3 regions of the Priestia sp. P1_B12_1 genome follow, and region 2 is predicted to be linked to each of the others. Evidence: riboswitches for the same ligand, from Rfam matches in the RefSeq annotation. Region 2 holds a riboswitch; each other region holds the start of a gene.
The links. A riboswitch is a leader RNA that binds a small molecule or an ion and turns the genes downstream of it on or off. The one in region 2 is predicted to bind thiamine pyrophosphate.
Positions count from the first base shown of each region.

Region 1: another riboswitch for thiamine pyrophosphate. It lies ahead of AC1D0Y_RS23140 (thiamine phosphate synthase); the one in region 2 lies ahead of tenA (thiaminase II).
Region 3: another riboswitch for thiamine pyrophosphate. It lies ahead of AC1D0Y_RS06935 (acetylornithine deacetylase); the one in region 2 lies ahead of tenA (thiaminase II).

Region 1 covers NZ_JBFTZR010000009.1:61,038-65,274, reverse strand. The annotation lists gene AC1D0Y_RS23155 (fluoride efflux transporter FluC) at 256-672, shown strand; gene crcB (fluoride efflux transporter CrcB) at 673-1,062, shown strand; gene AC1D0Y_RS23145 (hypothetical protein) at 1,110-1,325, shown strand; TPP riboswitch at 1,484-1,584, shown strand; gene AC1D0Y_RS23140 (thiamine phosphate synthase) at 1,706-2,329, shown strand; gene thiO (glycine oxidase ThiO) at 2,313-3,440, shown strand; gene thiS (sulfur carrier protein ThiS) at 3,437-3,640, shown strand; gene AC1D0Y_RS23125 (thiazole synthase) at 3,646-4,237, shown strand, end outside.
Region 2 covers NZ_JBFTZR010000003.1:398,497-402,733, reverse strand. The annotation lists gene AC1D0Y_RS13070 (SDR family NAD(P)-dependent oxidoreductase) at 1-100, shown strand, start outside; gene AC1D0Y_RS13065 (ArsR/SmtB family transcription factor) at 113-415, shown strand; gene AC1D0Y_RS13060 (aldehyde dehydrogenase) at 429-1,829, shown strand; gene tenA (thiaminase II) at 1,858-2,547, opposite strand; TPP riboswitch at 2,643-2,740, opposite strand; gene AC1D0Y_RS13050 (TspO/MBR family protein) at 2,967-3,713, shown strand; gene AC1D0Y_RS13045 (hypothetical protein) at 4,016-4,198, shown strand.
Region 3 covers NZ_JBFTZR010000002.1:266,831-271,067, reverse strand. The annotation lists gene tenA (thiaminase II) at 1-327, opposite strand, end outside; gene AC1D0Y_RS06935 (acetylornithine deacetylase) at 333-1,610, opposite strand; TPP riboswitch at 1,725-1,827, opposite strand; gene AC1D0Y_RS06930 (MupG family TIM beta-alpha barrel fold protein) at 2,047-3,057, opposite strand; gene AC1D0Y_RS06925 (PTS transporter subunit EIIC) at 3,054-4,237, opposite strand, start outside.

The sequences.
Region 1 (4,237 bases), on a different contig from region 2:
TCAACAAAAAAAACTTATACGATTAATGTGACTTAAAATAAGGGAAATATACCTTCTATACACGGTTTGTCATAAGGATACAGAAAGATTTTAAAATTTGGATTAAGTGGATTTTTAAGGGAGATTTGAGGAGTAAAAAGGAAGTTTCATGCGACGATTTTCTCTTTCATTTTTTCATGACTTTTGGTGCAATAAACATATAGTTAAATGTTAAGGTAGAAATAAATTCCTTATGGTACACTTAAAGAAGAATTTATGAAACGGAGCGATATGATGAAAGCCATAAACTTAATCTCAATTGCCTTTGGTGCTATCGCTGGTACATATGCACGTTATTTGCTGAATCTTTCCTTATTATATACGGGCTATCCAATAGGAACGGTAATTGAAAACCTATTAGGAAGCTTCATACTAGGCCTATTAACAGGATTTTTTGTGTGGAAAAAGCCAAAAGAATGGATAAAGCTTGGACTAGGAGTTGGCGTATGCGGCGGTTTTACAACGTATTCAACGTTTGCAGGAGACGTCATTTCTCTCACTCAGCACCATTTATTTGGGGGAGCCATTTATGTAATTGTCTCTTTAGTAGGTGGAATCTTTCTTGCTTTAGCAGGCTATCTATGCGGTGAAGCGGCAGGAAAAAATTTAGTGAAAGTACATGAGGTGAAGTAAATGAGCATAGTGAGCTTGGCACTTGGCGGGGCAGCTGGAGGAATATGCCGTTATCTTTTGGGTTTAAAAGTTACAAAAACAGTTTCAAACCCTCCTTTTCCAGTATCAATGCTGTTTGTAAACTTGCTCGGTGCGTTTGGACTTGGTCTTTTTTACGGTAGTTATTATGGAAAGGTTCCGAGTCATGCTTATGATGATTCAATATTTTTAATGATTGGCATTGGGTTTTTTGGTGCCTTTACCACTTTTTCAACGTTTAGTATGGAAACCGTACAGTTAATTCGAGAAAAATCTTATCGAAAAATGTTGGCGTACGTGGGGATTTCAGCATTTGGAACAGTTGGTTTATTTACAGTCGGTTTACTGGCAGGGACGTTTTTATTTAAGTAAAGAGAACGTTTCTAGTAGGGAAAAACAAAAAGACGGAGAAGTAGAGAATGGATAGAAAAGCAGAAGTTTGGAAATACATTTTGTTGATTGTAGCTGTTGCAGGTCAGATCATCGGTTTTTTATTTTTATTTATAAATGTTGTGGCAGCATTTATTTTTTACGGTTTTTATATTCTAACTTTTATTATGTTACTCCTGCTGTTTATATGGGATCGGAAAAAGGAAAAAGACAAAGAAGAATTCGACGACTATACCGATTACTAACCATATAAAAAGCAGAATGATGCGGTGCGCCGAGCCTCTTAGTAAAGAAGCCTAAAAGATACCTCTATAAAAGGAAGAGAGCCGTAAGAGCATAAAGGGATATTGTATTTACATCTAGTTGTGTTATAATTTTAAGTACGAAAACAAAATCAATAAATAGCAATCACTAGGGGAGCTTTTGAAGCTGAGACGAATGTATTTCGGACCCTTTGAACCTGATCTGGTTTGGACCAGCGTAGGGAAGTGGCGATCATGTTTACATAAAGATGCATGCTAACCACTCTACGTTGTAGAGTGGTTTTTTGTATGTAATAAAGCCCTCTAAACAAGATGAAGTGATTGAAATTTCTCTTTATTCTGAATGGAAAGGTTTCGATCATGTGGATATTCCTAAATTTCATGTCATTACAACAGATAAGCAGCCAATCGAAGAGCTTCAAAAAATTTTAACAGCTATCGCGCCTTTTGCGGGCGCCGTTCATATTAGAGAAAAAGAAAAAACGGCAAAGCAGATTCAATGTTTACTAGAAAGCCTGCCATTTTGTTGCTCTAAAATTATTGTGAACGATCGAGTTGATGTAGCGCATGCTTTAAAAGCAAAAGGCGTACAGCTTGCCTATCATAGTTTAGACGTTTCGTTTGTTATAGACGCATTTCCTTCTCTCATGGTCGGAAAGTCAGTTCACTCTGTGGAAGAGGCTTTAGAAGCTGAAAAAGATGGTGCTCACTACATTCTATACGGACATATTTATTCAACACGTTCAAAAAAAGGATTAAGAAGTCGAGGGGTAGCAGCGCTAAAAGAAGTAGTAGATGCTGTGCAGATACCGGTTATTGCCATTGGAGGAATTACACCTGTAAATGCCAAAGAGGTGCTTCAAACAGGAGCACACGGTATAGCTGTGATGTCTGATGTCATGCTTGCGCAAGATCCCCTTAAAGCGATTAAACAATATTCTCATATATGGACATCTGGAGGTGGAGAAAATGAAGCAGCATTATGATGTACTGTTAATCGGAGGAGGTATAATCAGCTCTTCTATCGCTTATCATTTGTCAAAACAAGGAGCGTCAGTAGCTATTCTTGAACGCAATCAAATTGGTTGTGAAGCTTCAAGTGCAGCCGCTGGTATTTTAGGTGCTCAAGCTGAAATTGATGAAGAAGGTCCTCTTTTAGACCTTGCTATTAAGAGCAGAAGCATGTTTCCTGAACTGGTGAAGGAACTAAAAGAAAAAACGGCTATCGACGTAGAGCTCATTCAAAAAGGCTTATTAAAAGTTGCTGTAACAGAAGAAGATGCACACGTATTAAAGAAAAAAGCCGCTCAGCACCACCGGTGGGATGAACATGTAAGATGGATCGATGTAAAAGAAGCACGTTTGTTAGAACCCGGGCTCTCTCCAGACATATACGGAGCCATTACAATACCGGGAGACGGCCAGCTAGCTCCGGCTAAGTTAACCCAAGCTCTTGCTCATGGAGCCTTGTATCACGGAGCAGATGTATTCGAATACTGTGACGTTCATTCTCTTATTATGGAAAATGAAACGGTAAAAGGTGTACAGACATCCAAAGGCTCTTTTTATGGAGAAAAAGTAGTTATTGCAGCAGGCTCATGGGCTAAACGCTTTATTTCTTCTGAACATTTAGGTCAGGTGTTTCCTGTAAAAGGAGAGTGTATTGCTCTGCAAAGTCATAAGCCGCTGCTTTCTAAAACGATTTTTTTAGATGAAGGTTTTTACTTAGTGCCAAAGACTGGTGGAAGAATCGTAATAGGGGCAACTAAGCTACAGCATGATTTTACCAAGACGGTTTCTGCACAAGGTATTCAATTTTTGCTGAATAAAGCTTCTGCGCTTCTGCCGGCTATTAAAGATGCTACATTTGAAAAAGCATGGGCAGGTCTTCGTCCACAAACAAATGATGGCTGGCCTTATTTAGGAGAGCATCCTGAAATAGCGAATCTACACATGGCATTTGGCCACTACCGAAATGGTATTTTATTAAGTGCTGCAACTGGAAAAATTATGGCTGATGCTTTGTTAGGGAAAAAGCCGAATCATTCATTTTTTACATCATTTCAGCTAACTAGAGTAATGGAGGGAGTTCATTGAATCTAATCATTAATGGTAAGACCGTTACTGTTGGAGATGAAATTGAAACGGTTCAGCACTTATTGCAGGCTCAGAACTTGCATGAACGAGTGATAATTGTTGAGCTAAACAAGAATATTTTACAAAAAGAAGAACATAGTGATGCAAGTTTGAAAGATGGAGATGCATTAGAAGTCGTTTCATTTGTAGGAGGAGGATGAAGAGTATGTTAAAAATTGGACAATATACATTTAATTCACGTTTATTATTAGGAACAGGGAAATTTCCGGACTTTACGACTCAGCGTCAAGCGGTAGAAGAGTCAGAAACAGAAATTTTAACATTTGCTGTGAGACGAATGGATATTTTTGATCAAAATCAGCCTAATTTATTAGAAGCGCTTGATGTGAAGCGTTTCACTCTTTTGCCTAACACTGCTGGAGCAAAAAATGCAGAAGAGGCCGTACGTATTGCTAAATTAGCAAAGGCTTCTGGACTTTGTGACATGGTGAAAGTAGAAGTAATTGGATGTGATAAAACGCTGCTTCCTGATCCAGTTGAAACATTAAAAGCCAGTGAAGAACTGTTAAAAGAGGGCTTTACCGTTTTACCTTACACATCAGATGATGTTTTACTTGCGCGTCGTTTAGAGGAGTTAGGCGTACATGCCATTATGCCAGGAGCTTCGCCTATCGGTTCAGGTCAAGGTATTATTAATCCGTTGAACATGCGTTTTATCATTGAACAATCAACTGTTCCAGTAATTGTAGATGCAGGTATTGGAACGGCTTCAGACGCAGCTCAAGCTATGGAGCTAG
Region 2 (4,237 bases):
CGTACCAGGAGTGCAGTTTCGTCTCGCTACGTTCATCCCGCGCTTCGTGCCAAGAAAGTGGCTTACATCCGTTGTCCGCAGAACACAAGAAATTAAATAAAGGAGAATCTATATGAGTCAAAAAGCAGTCGAGTTATTTCGTGCCAGCATTCCTATTTTTCAGGCGCTAAGTGATTCAGCAAGACAAGATATTATTTTGCTGCTCGCGGAAAAAGAGCCTTTAACCGTAAATGAAATTGCAAAGGAGTCTGCGCTATCACGACCGGCAATTTCTCATCATTTAAAAATTCTACGCGATCAAAAGCTTGTGCAAATTGAGCAAAAAGGAACGCAGAGATATTATTCATTAGCTTTAAATGAGGCAGTTGAGCTATTAAAAAACTTGCTTGCTACAGTTGAAAGCGAATGTTTATAGGGAGATGAAAAAGATGAACCACGAGCAATTTTATATCACAGATGAAACGGTCATTGAGCATATTGTCTCTACACAAAAGCAGTATTTCTATGCGCAAAAGACAAAGAGTATCAGCAGCCGCATTCAAGCGCTGAATAAGCTAAGAGAAATAGTCAAACAAAATGAGCAGAGAATTATGGATGCTTTAAAACAAGATTTAAATAAATCTGAAGTAGAGGCTTACACGTCGGAAATCGGGATTTTACTAGAGGAGATTCGGTTTACGCTTAAACATTTAGCAAAATGGATGAAGCCTAAAAAAGTAAAAACCGCTTTAACACATGTGGGCTCTAAAGGGAAAATTGTTCCTGAACCGTATGGAGTTGCGTTAATTATTGCTCCGTGGAACTATCCGTTTCAATTAGCACTGTCTCCTTTAGTGGGAGCGATTGCCGCTGGAAACACGGCGATTATAAAACCTTCTGAACTAACGCCTAGCGTATCTCGCGTTATACAAGAATTACTGGCTGAAGCTTTTGACCCAGCATTTGTGACGGTGGTTGAAGGGGCTGTAGACACGACAAGTCTGCTTTTAAAACAGCCCCTTGATTATATTTTCTTTACGGGAAGTGTAAATGTAGGGAAAATTATTATGCAAGAAGCAGGGAAGCAGCTTATCCCCGTCACGCTTGAGCTAGGCGGAAAAAGTCCGTGCATTGTACATGAAGACGCAAACCTAGATCTTGCAGCGAAGCGAATTATGTTTGGTAAAGGGATGAATGCAGGCCAGACGTGCGTTGCTCCTGATTATTTGCTCGTGCATAAAAAAGTGAAAGCGCCGCTTGTAGAGAAACTTCGCGAAGCAATTTCTCAATTTTACGGTAGTAATCCACTTGAAAGCGACCGCTACGGCCGTATTGTCAGTGAGCGTCATTTTACTCGGCTAGTTGAGTTTTTAAAAGACGGAAATGCTATAGTTGGAGGCGGGTACAATAAGGACACGCTAACAATAGAACCTACGGTGTTAAGTGAAGTAAGCTGGACATCAGACGTTATGCAAGAAGAAATCTTTGGGCCTATTCTTCCTATGATTGAATATGAAACACTAGACGAAGTCATTCATAAAGTTCAAGAAAAAGCTAAGCCGTTAGCTCTTTACTTATTTACAGAAAGTGAAGATGTGCAAAACGTCATAACGGAGCGCCTTTCATTTGGAGGAGGCTGTATAAACGATACGCTTATGCATATCGCTACGCCATATTTGCCGTTTGGCGGAGTGGGAGAAAGCGGCACGGGTCAATATCATGGAAAAGACAGCTTTCAGACATTCACTCATTTTAAAAGCATGCTGTCTCAAACAACCAAGTTTGATTTGTCATTCCGCTATCCTTCGGAAAAACAAAGCTTGAAAATGATCAAAAAACTATTGAAATAAAAGAGCCTCCTGATAGGAGGCTTTTTCGTTATTTTGAAAGGGAAAGCTGAGAAAGCGGCCATTTTTCTTGGGTATATGCCATTTCCCAAAATAAATACTCCAGTTCACAGCTTTTGATGAAGTGATCTTTCATACGGTTACGTTCTTCTTCAGTCGCTTGTTCGGCGAGTTCATCAAGCTTGTTACAAAACCATTGTGTTGTGCCATTCATTTCTTCATTATTATAAAACTGAATCCATTCATAAAAAGGATGAGAAGGAGATGGATTTACTTGTTCTGTAATGCGCTGGCCAATTTCAACGTACGTCCATGGACATGGAAGAAGCACTGCAATGATTTCTGCTAAGCTGCCTGTATGCGCAACACTTGTCATATGGTTAATGTAGTGGCTGGCCGTCGGTGAAAGCGTCTCAGTGTGAAGGTCTTCATAACGTACGCCTGCTACTTCACAAAAATTATTGTGAGGATGTACTTCACTATGTAATACCGTAGAAATGCCGGCATTAAAGGCTTCCATTTCGGTACGCGTGCGGCATTTTGTTAAAGCAGCGCCGTAAATGCGAACAAATGCTGTTAAGTATTCGTAATCTTGAGAAACGTAGTGAATAAGCGCTTCTTTTGGCACGTTTCCTTCAGCAATTCCTTTAATAAAAGGATGGTTAAAAATGGCTTCGTAAATATAGTTTGCTTCTTGTCTTAATTGAGATGAAAATGACATCAAAATCCTCCTTTAATATGAGGAAGTCACAAACAAGCACATAAAGGAAATAAAAAACACTCCGTTTATAAACGGAGTGGCAAAGGACAGTAAAAAACTGAACATTGCCACTTTCCTACGCTGGTATGAGCCAGATCAGGTTCAAAGGGATCAAGAAAACTTGTCTCAGCCGGTGGCACCCCTAGTGGACTTCCTATTAATCTAAGTTTAACTTACCATATATTCTGAAAAATAGAAAGCGTTATGGGAAATTGTGTGCTAACCGCTTTTCTTTCTTAAAGAGGAAATTTCTTAAAGCTATTTTTAATCATTTTTGTTTAAAAATGCATATTTTTAGGGAAGAAGAGGTATTAATGAAGGGAAGAGCCGTTTTCGTCTCCGAAACACTCCCATATAAATAGAAGAAAGGAGAGAACAAAATGGCGAAATTTCGTTTGTATGCTGTATTAAATACAGTAGGCTTGGCTATTACACTGCTTGTGAATTATTTAGCAAATGCCATTCCAATAGGAGGCAAAACAACGGGAGAAGCTTCTGCGCAAGTTCCTACGTTGTTTACACCAGCTGGTTATGCCTTTGCTATCTGGGGCGTTATTTATTTATTATTAACCATTTGGGTTATACGCCAATTTTTTGCAAGAGAAGATCAAAAGGAAATATATGCACGTATCGGCATTTGGTTTTTTCTAAACTGTTTGTTAAATAGTGCGTGGATCTTTATTTTCCAAAACGATTACTATAAGTTATCTCTTTTAGTTATGCTCTTTATTCTAGGCACATTAATGATTGTGTATTCCATTATTCAGCATTCTCGAATGACGACATGGTTTATGCGTCTGCCAATTTCGCTTTATCTTGGATGGATTTCTGTTGCGACTATTGTCAATGTGTTTGTCGTATTTCAAGCAAATGGAATACAGCACTTGCTTGGCTTAAACGAGTTAGCATGGACGATTATTATGCTGCTGGTAGGAGCTGTGCTGGGCATCATGTTTACATTAAAAAACCGAGACGCTGTTTATCCGCTTGTTTTTATTTGGGCTTATATTGCCATTGCAGTGAAGCAAAGTGGAAATCAGCCAATTGTCATGACTGTCATTATTTCGATTGTTTTATTAGCAATTGCCATTATTGTGGGACTGATTAAACGCTATAGACGTTTTTAAAAAGAAGCTCTAGCTTTTGTAAGCTAGAGCTTTTTATGATGCTCTTTTGATTGTAAAAAAGCAGCTGTAAAAGCAATTAAGCTAATTAAAATACCAAAAGGAACAACAATTGGTACGAATGATAAAATAAATGTCATAAGTGTAACCTCCATGTTGCATCGGTGCATAATGAAAAATTCAACTTTTTTAAATTGAAGTTCCGCTACTATAGTATGCTAGGCTTTATGTTTGGAGCCTATATGTTTAGAAATAAACGAAAAAGGCAACATACGTTACATACAGGTTATATAGGAGGAGTTAAAATGGAAACATATTTAGTCGCTTACACAGATAAAGATGATATGGAATATAAACAAGTGACGTGCGAGAGCTATGAAGATGCAGAGCGTACGGTCCTTCGTTTAGAGAGAGAAGGGCATATGCATATTGAAGAAATTTCAAATCAAGAAGCCTACCGTGGAGATGAATCATCGTACAGAGAATAAATTTTGAATAGAAACACCGACCTTAAAATGAAGAAGCAG
Region 3 (4,237 bases), on a different contig from region 2:
CGTTGTAGGAGATGGCTGCGCTTTTTCTAATTCTTTTTCGCTGATTTCAAATTTCTTGGCATACTCACGGTGCAGGCTCATTTCTTCGTTTAATGTAGAATCCAAAAGTGCAGCAAATTTCCCCATCGTTTGAACATCAGTAGCTTTCATGGCTCCAATCGCAAATAATTTTGCATAATCAATTAGGTAAAGGTAATCTTGAATCATGTAAAAGCGAAACTTCTCCTTTTCAAGCGTTCCGTCTCCCATTCCCTGTACAAAGGGATGATTATGATTTTGACGCCAAATAGGCTGCAGCTTTTCGTATAATCGTTCACTAAATTTCATGATGATCACTCCTTATGCGTATGCAGCCACGTATAAATGAACTGCAACATCACTTTTGTATATTGAACAAGCTGATTTATATCTAATTGTTCGTTCACAGCATGTGCATTTGCTAAATTTCCCGGACCATAAATAGCGGCCGGAATCCCCGCATCAGCTAGCCATCCCCCGTCTGTTACGCTAGTTGACACATCGATTGGGGGCTTTTTCCCTTCAAGTTGTTCATGAGTATGTGCAAGCAGCTGGACTCCAGCATGATTTTCATCAATTTCTAATGACGGGAAGATTTCTCCTCTGTCTTCAATCATTGATGTGCCTCCCCATTCAAAGGTTGGCAGGTTATCTTTTAACCATGGATCTGCTTTTGCAATAGCTAAAATGTATTCTTCCACTTCTTTTGATACTTGGCCGTATGATTCATTGGGATAATAGTGAACGGTGACCCACAGCCTGCATTCATCTGCAATAAAAGCAGCATGTCTTCCCCCTTCGATTACTGCTGGATTAATCGTATTTGTTCCCGGCAAAAATCCTGGATAGCTTTTTGTAACAGCCCAGTGGCGCTCCAATTCTTGCAGCCCTCCGATCACTTTTGCCATCTTCTCAATAGCACTCGCAGCTAACAGACCTCCTCCAGCATGAATCATACTTCGGCGTGTACCGTCATGATAGGTTTTACTGCTTTTTATCGTAATCCATCCCGTGATCACTCCGCCTTGACCTTGAATATGTAAATCACTCGTATCAGCAACAAGCGCAAAGTCAGCTGTATATCCTTTCTGACAGCATTGCAGCGTACCTGCCTCTCCCACTTCTTCTCCTACAACGGATTCAAAAATCAAGTCTCCCGGCAGTTCGATTCCTGCTTCTGTTAAAAGCTGGACTGCAAATAATGCTCCTGCCAAGCCGCCTTTCATATCAGCAACTCCGCGTCCGATTATCATGTTGTCTTTTACCACAGCTTCAAACGGATTTGTCTCCCACTTTTCATTTTCTTGTACCTCAGCTACATCCATATGCCCGTTAATAATTAAGCTTTGATAGTCAGCTGATTTTTTCCCTTTTAACGTGCCCACTACAATAGGATCGTTGCAATATAAATCCCACATATCGATGGAAAAACCGCAGTTTTCAAGGAAATCCGCTACGTAGCGCTGCGCTTCATTAGAATTTCGTGCAGGAGGCGCTGGCGTTTTATATGCAACAAGCGTTTTTACTAACTGGATTAGCTCCCCTTTGCGCTCCTCTACCTGTTTGACAAGCAAATCAATTGTTTCTTCCATGTATGACACCTTCCTTTACGCATAAAAAAACACTTCTTTCGCAGGAAAGAAGTGTTTTTGTTTATATACAAAAAATTATTATAACGAGTTCGTAAGGAAATACCATACAAAACATCCATTACAATACCTCTTTCCTACGCTAGTATTACCTAGTTCAGGTTATAAGGGTTAAGACTTCTCGTCTCTCTCAGCTTAGAAAGCACCCCTAGTGGCGTTGTATCTCTATAAAATTAAACGATTATCATATGTTTACCTGTAATAGTTTTATCATAGTAAAGCGTTTTATTCAATAGAAAGGTTCATGATTCAGCAATGAAAATAGTTTCCTTTTTAGTAAAATAAAAAGCACACACTTTTTTTAAGCAGTGTGTGCTCTTTACTTTTATAAGCTTACTAGTTAGCTATCGGCTTCTTTAAAAATACACCGTTTTTCCATTCAGACAGGAACAAGCTCAAGTTTTTGCCCCGGTTTCACTAACGAAAGCAGCTCATGATCTTCTTCTATCACATACCCAATCACGTTCACATTCGCATTTGCAGGCAAATTCGTTTTAGCTATTTGAACCTCTCCTCTATAACGTCCGTAGCCATCATTGTCCATTGTAATTGCTCCGATTCTGCGCTCGACTGTATGAAATGGCGGCACCGGTTTTACAGATCGTGTATCAACTAAACGCAGAGCGTCTCTTGATACATCTGGACGCACGCTGTACGTTCCCTCTATATGAGGTGAACGAATGCGCAGCGGAATAATGCTGCTTTCTTGATATTGAACCAAACGCTTTAATAAATTTGAACCGGCATATGGATCTCCAATATAAACCTCCGCTACTCCGCAGCCGTATAAATCTACTGCAGAGGTAAAAGGGCATCTATTACGGTCTTTTTCTCTAGTAGGAAGACCTTGATAAATAGGGCCTCTCTTTTCGCCTTCCCCGGGAATATAAGCGCAGACTGGGATACGAAGTTCATTAAATAAATCTGTCTGCTGTTGAAAAAATGTTTCTTCAAGCCCTGTTTCAGGCCGCGGATAAAAATTATGCCATGCAAGCAGCTGATGATGATGAAGACCTGCACATAAGAGTGCTTCAATTTCTTGTTTGGATAACGTACTTGCATTAACGGCAATATAAAATTCATTCGCAAGCGAAAGAGTTTCTGCTGTGCTAAACCCATCGTCTAGTCTAATACCAGATACGCCAAGTGAAGATAGCGACATAAGGCTTTCGATACCTAAATGAACCGGCGTATGCTTGGATACGTCTGCATACACGCTTATTCCACAATCTCTAGCCACATACAGCAGTTCTTTTGCCCGTTCAGCCAAATCTCCTTTTTCCTCTGGAATGTGAAGCGAAGTGAATGCACGTGTGACGCCGCACTCACTTGCTTCTATTAATCTTTTTTTAGCATCACTATCATTTAAATAAAACGAAATGCCAATCATTCAAACTCTCTCGCCATTTCATCGTTGAATCCAAAGAAATACGTACAAACAAAGCCGGCTGCGTAAGCAACAACTAACCCGAGTAAATAAAGAAGAATTTGATGCGCATGAACTAAAAACGTAAGCGGCAAACCTGAGACTCCCACTGCTACAGTCGCAATATGAAAGTGCGCCTGAAACGCTCCGCCGATTCCAGCTCCAAGACAAGCGGTTAAAAAGGGGCGTCCTAAAGGAAGTGTGACTCCAAAAATAAGCGGCTCTCCAATTCCAAGCAGCCCTGAAGGTAGAGCGCCTCCAATTGCTCGCTTTAAACGTTTTTTCTTTGTTTTGATATAGATAGCAAAAGCTGCACCGACCTGACCGGCTCCGCCCATTGCTAGTATAGGAAGAAGCGGATCATCTCCAATTGAATTGATAAGCTCTAAATGAACAGGAGTAAGACCTTGATGAAGTCCTGTAATGACGAGCGGCAAAAATGTTGCTCCTAAAACAAAGCCTGCTACAACTCCTCCAACCTCCAAAACTCCTAAAAGGCCTTTTGTGATTCCGTCTGAAATCAAGCCGCCGATTGGCATGAATACTACATACGTAATAATGCCTGTAATTAACACCGTAACGGTTGGTGTAATAATAATATCCAGTGACTGAGGGACAAATTTACGCACACGTTTTTCCACTACGGCCATAAAGATTGCTGCAAGCAAGACTCCTATTAAGCCACCCCGACCCGGCAAAAGTGCTTCACCAAAAAGTTTAATATCAGCTACGGCAGGATTAATGACTAAAATACCTGCTAAGCCCCCTAAAGCCGGCGAACCACCAAATTCTTTTGCCGCATTAATACCTACTAAAATACCCAGATAAGCAAATAAGCCGCTTCCGATAACGGTTAAAAGAATAGCAATCTGTGAATCTGCAGGAAGCCACTTCGCTTGAACTGCTGCTTTTGTCACTCCGGTGATAAGTCCAGATGCTACAAGAGCAGGTATTAACGGAATAAAAATACTTGCAATTCGGCGAAGCAAGAGCTTAAACGGAGTTGCGTTTTTTTCTTTCAGCTCCGATTTCCGCTGAGCCGCACGGTTTTCTAAATTAATACCGCCAGATTCATCAATTAACTTTTCAAACTCCTCTGTTACTTTGTTTACTTTTCCAGGACCAATAATGATTTGCAGCGTTT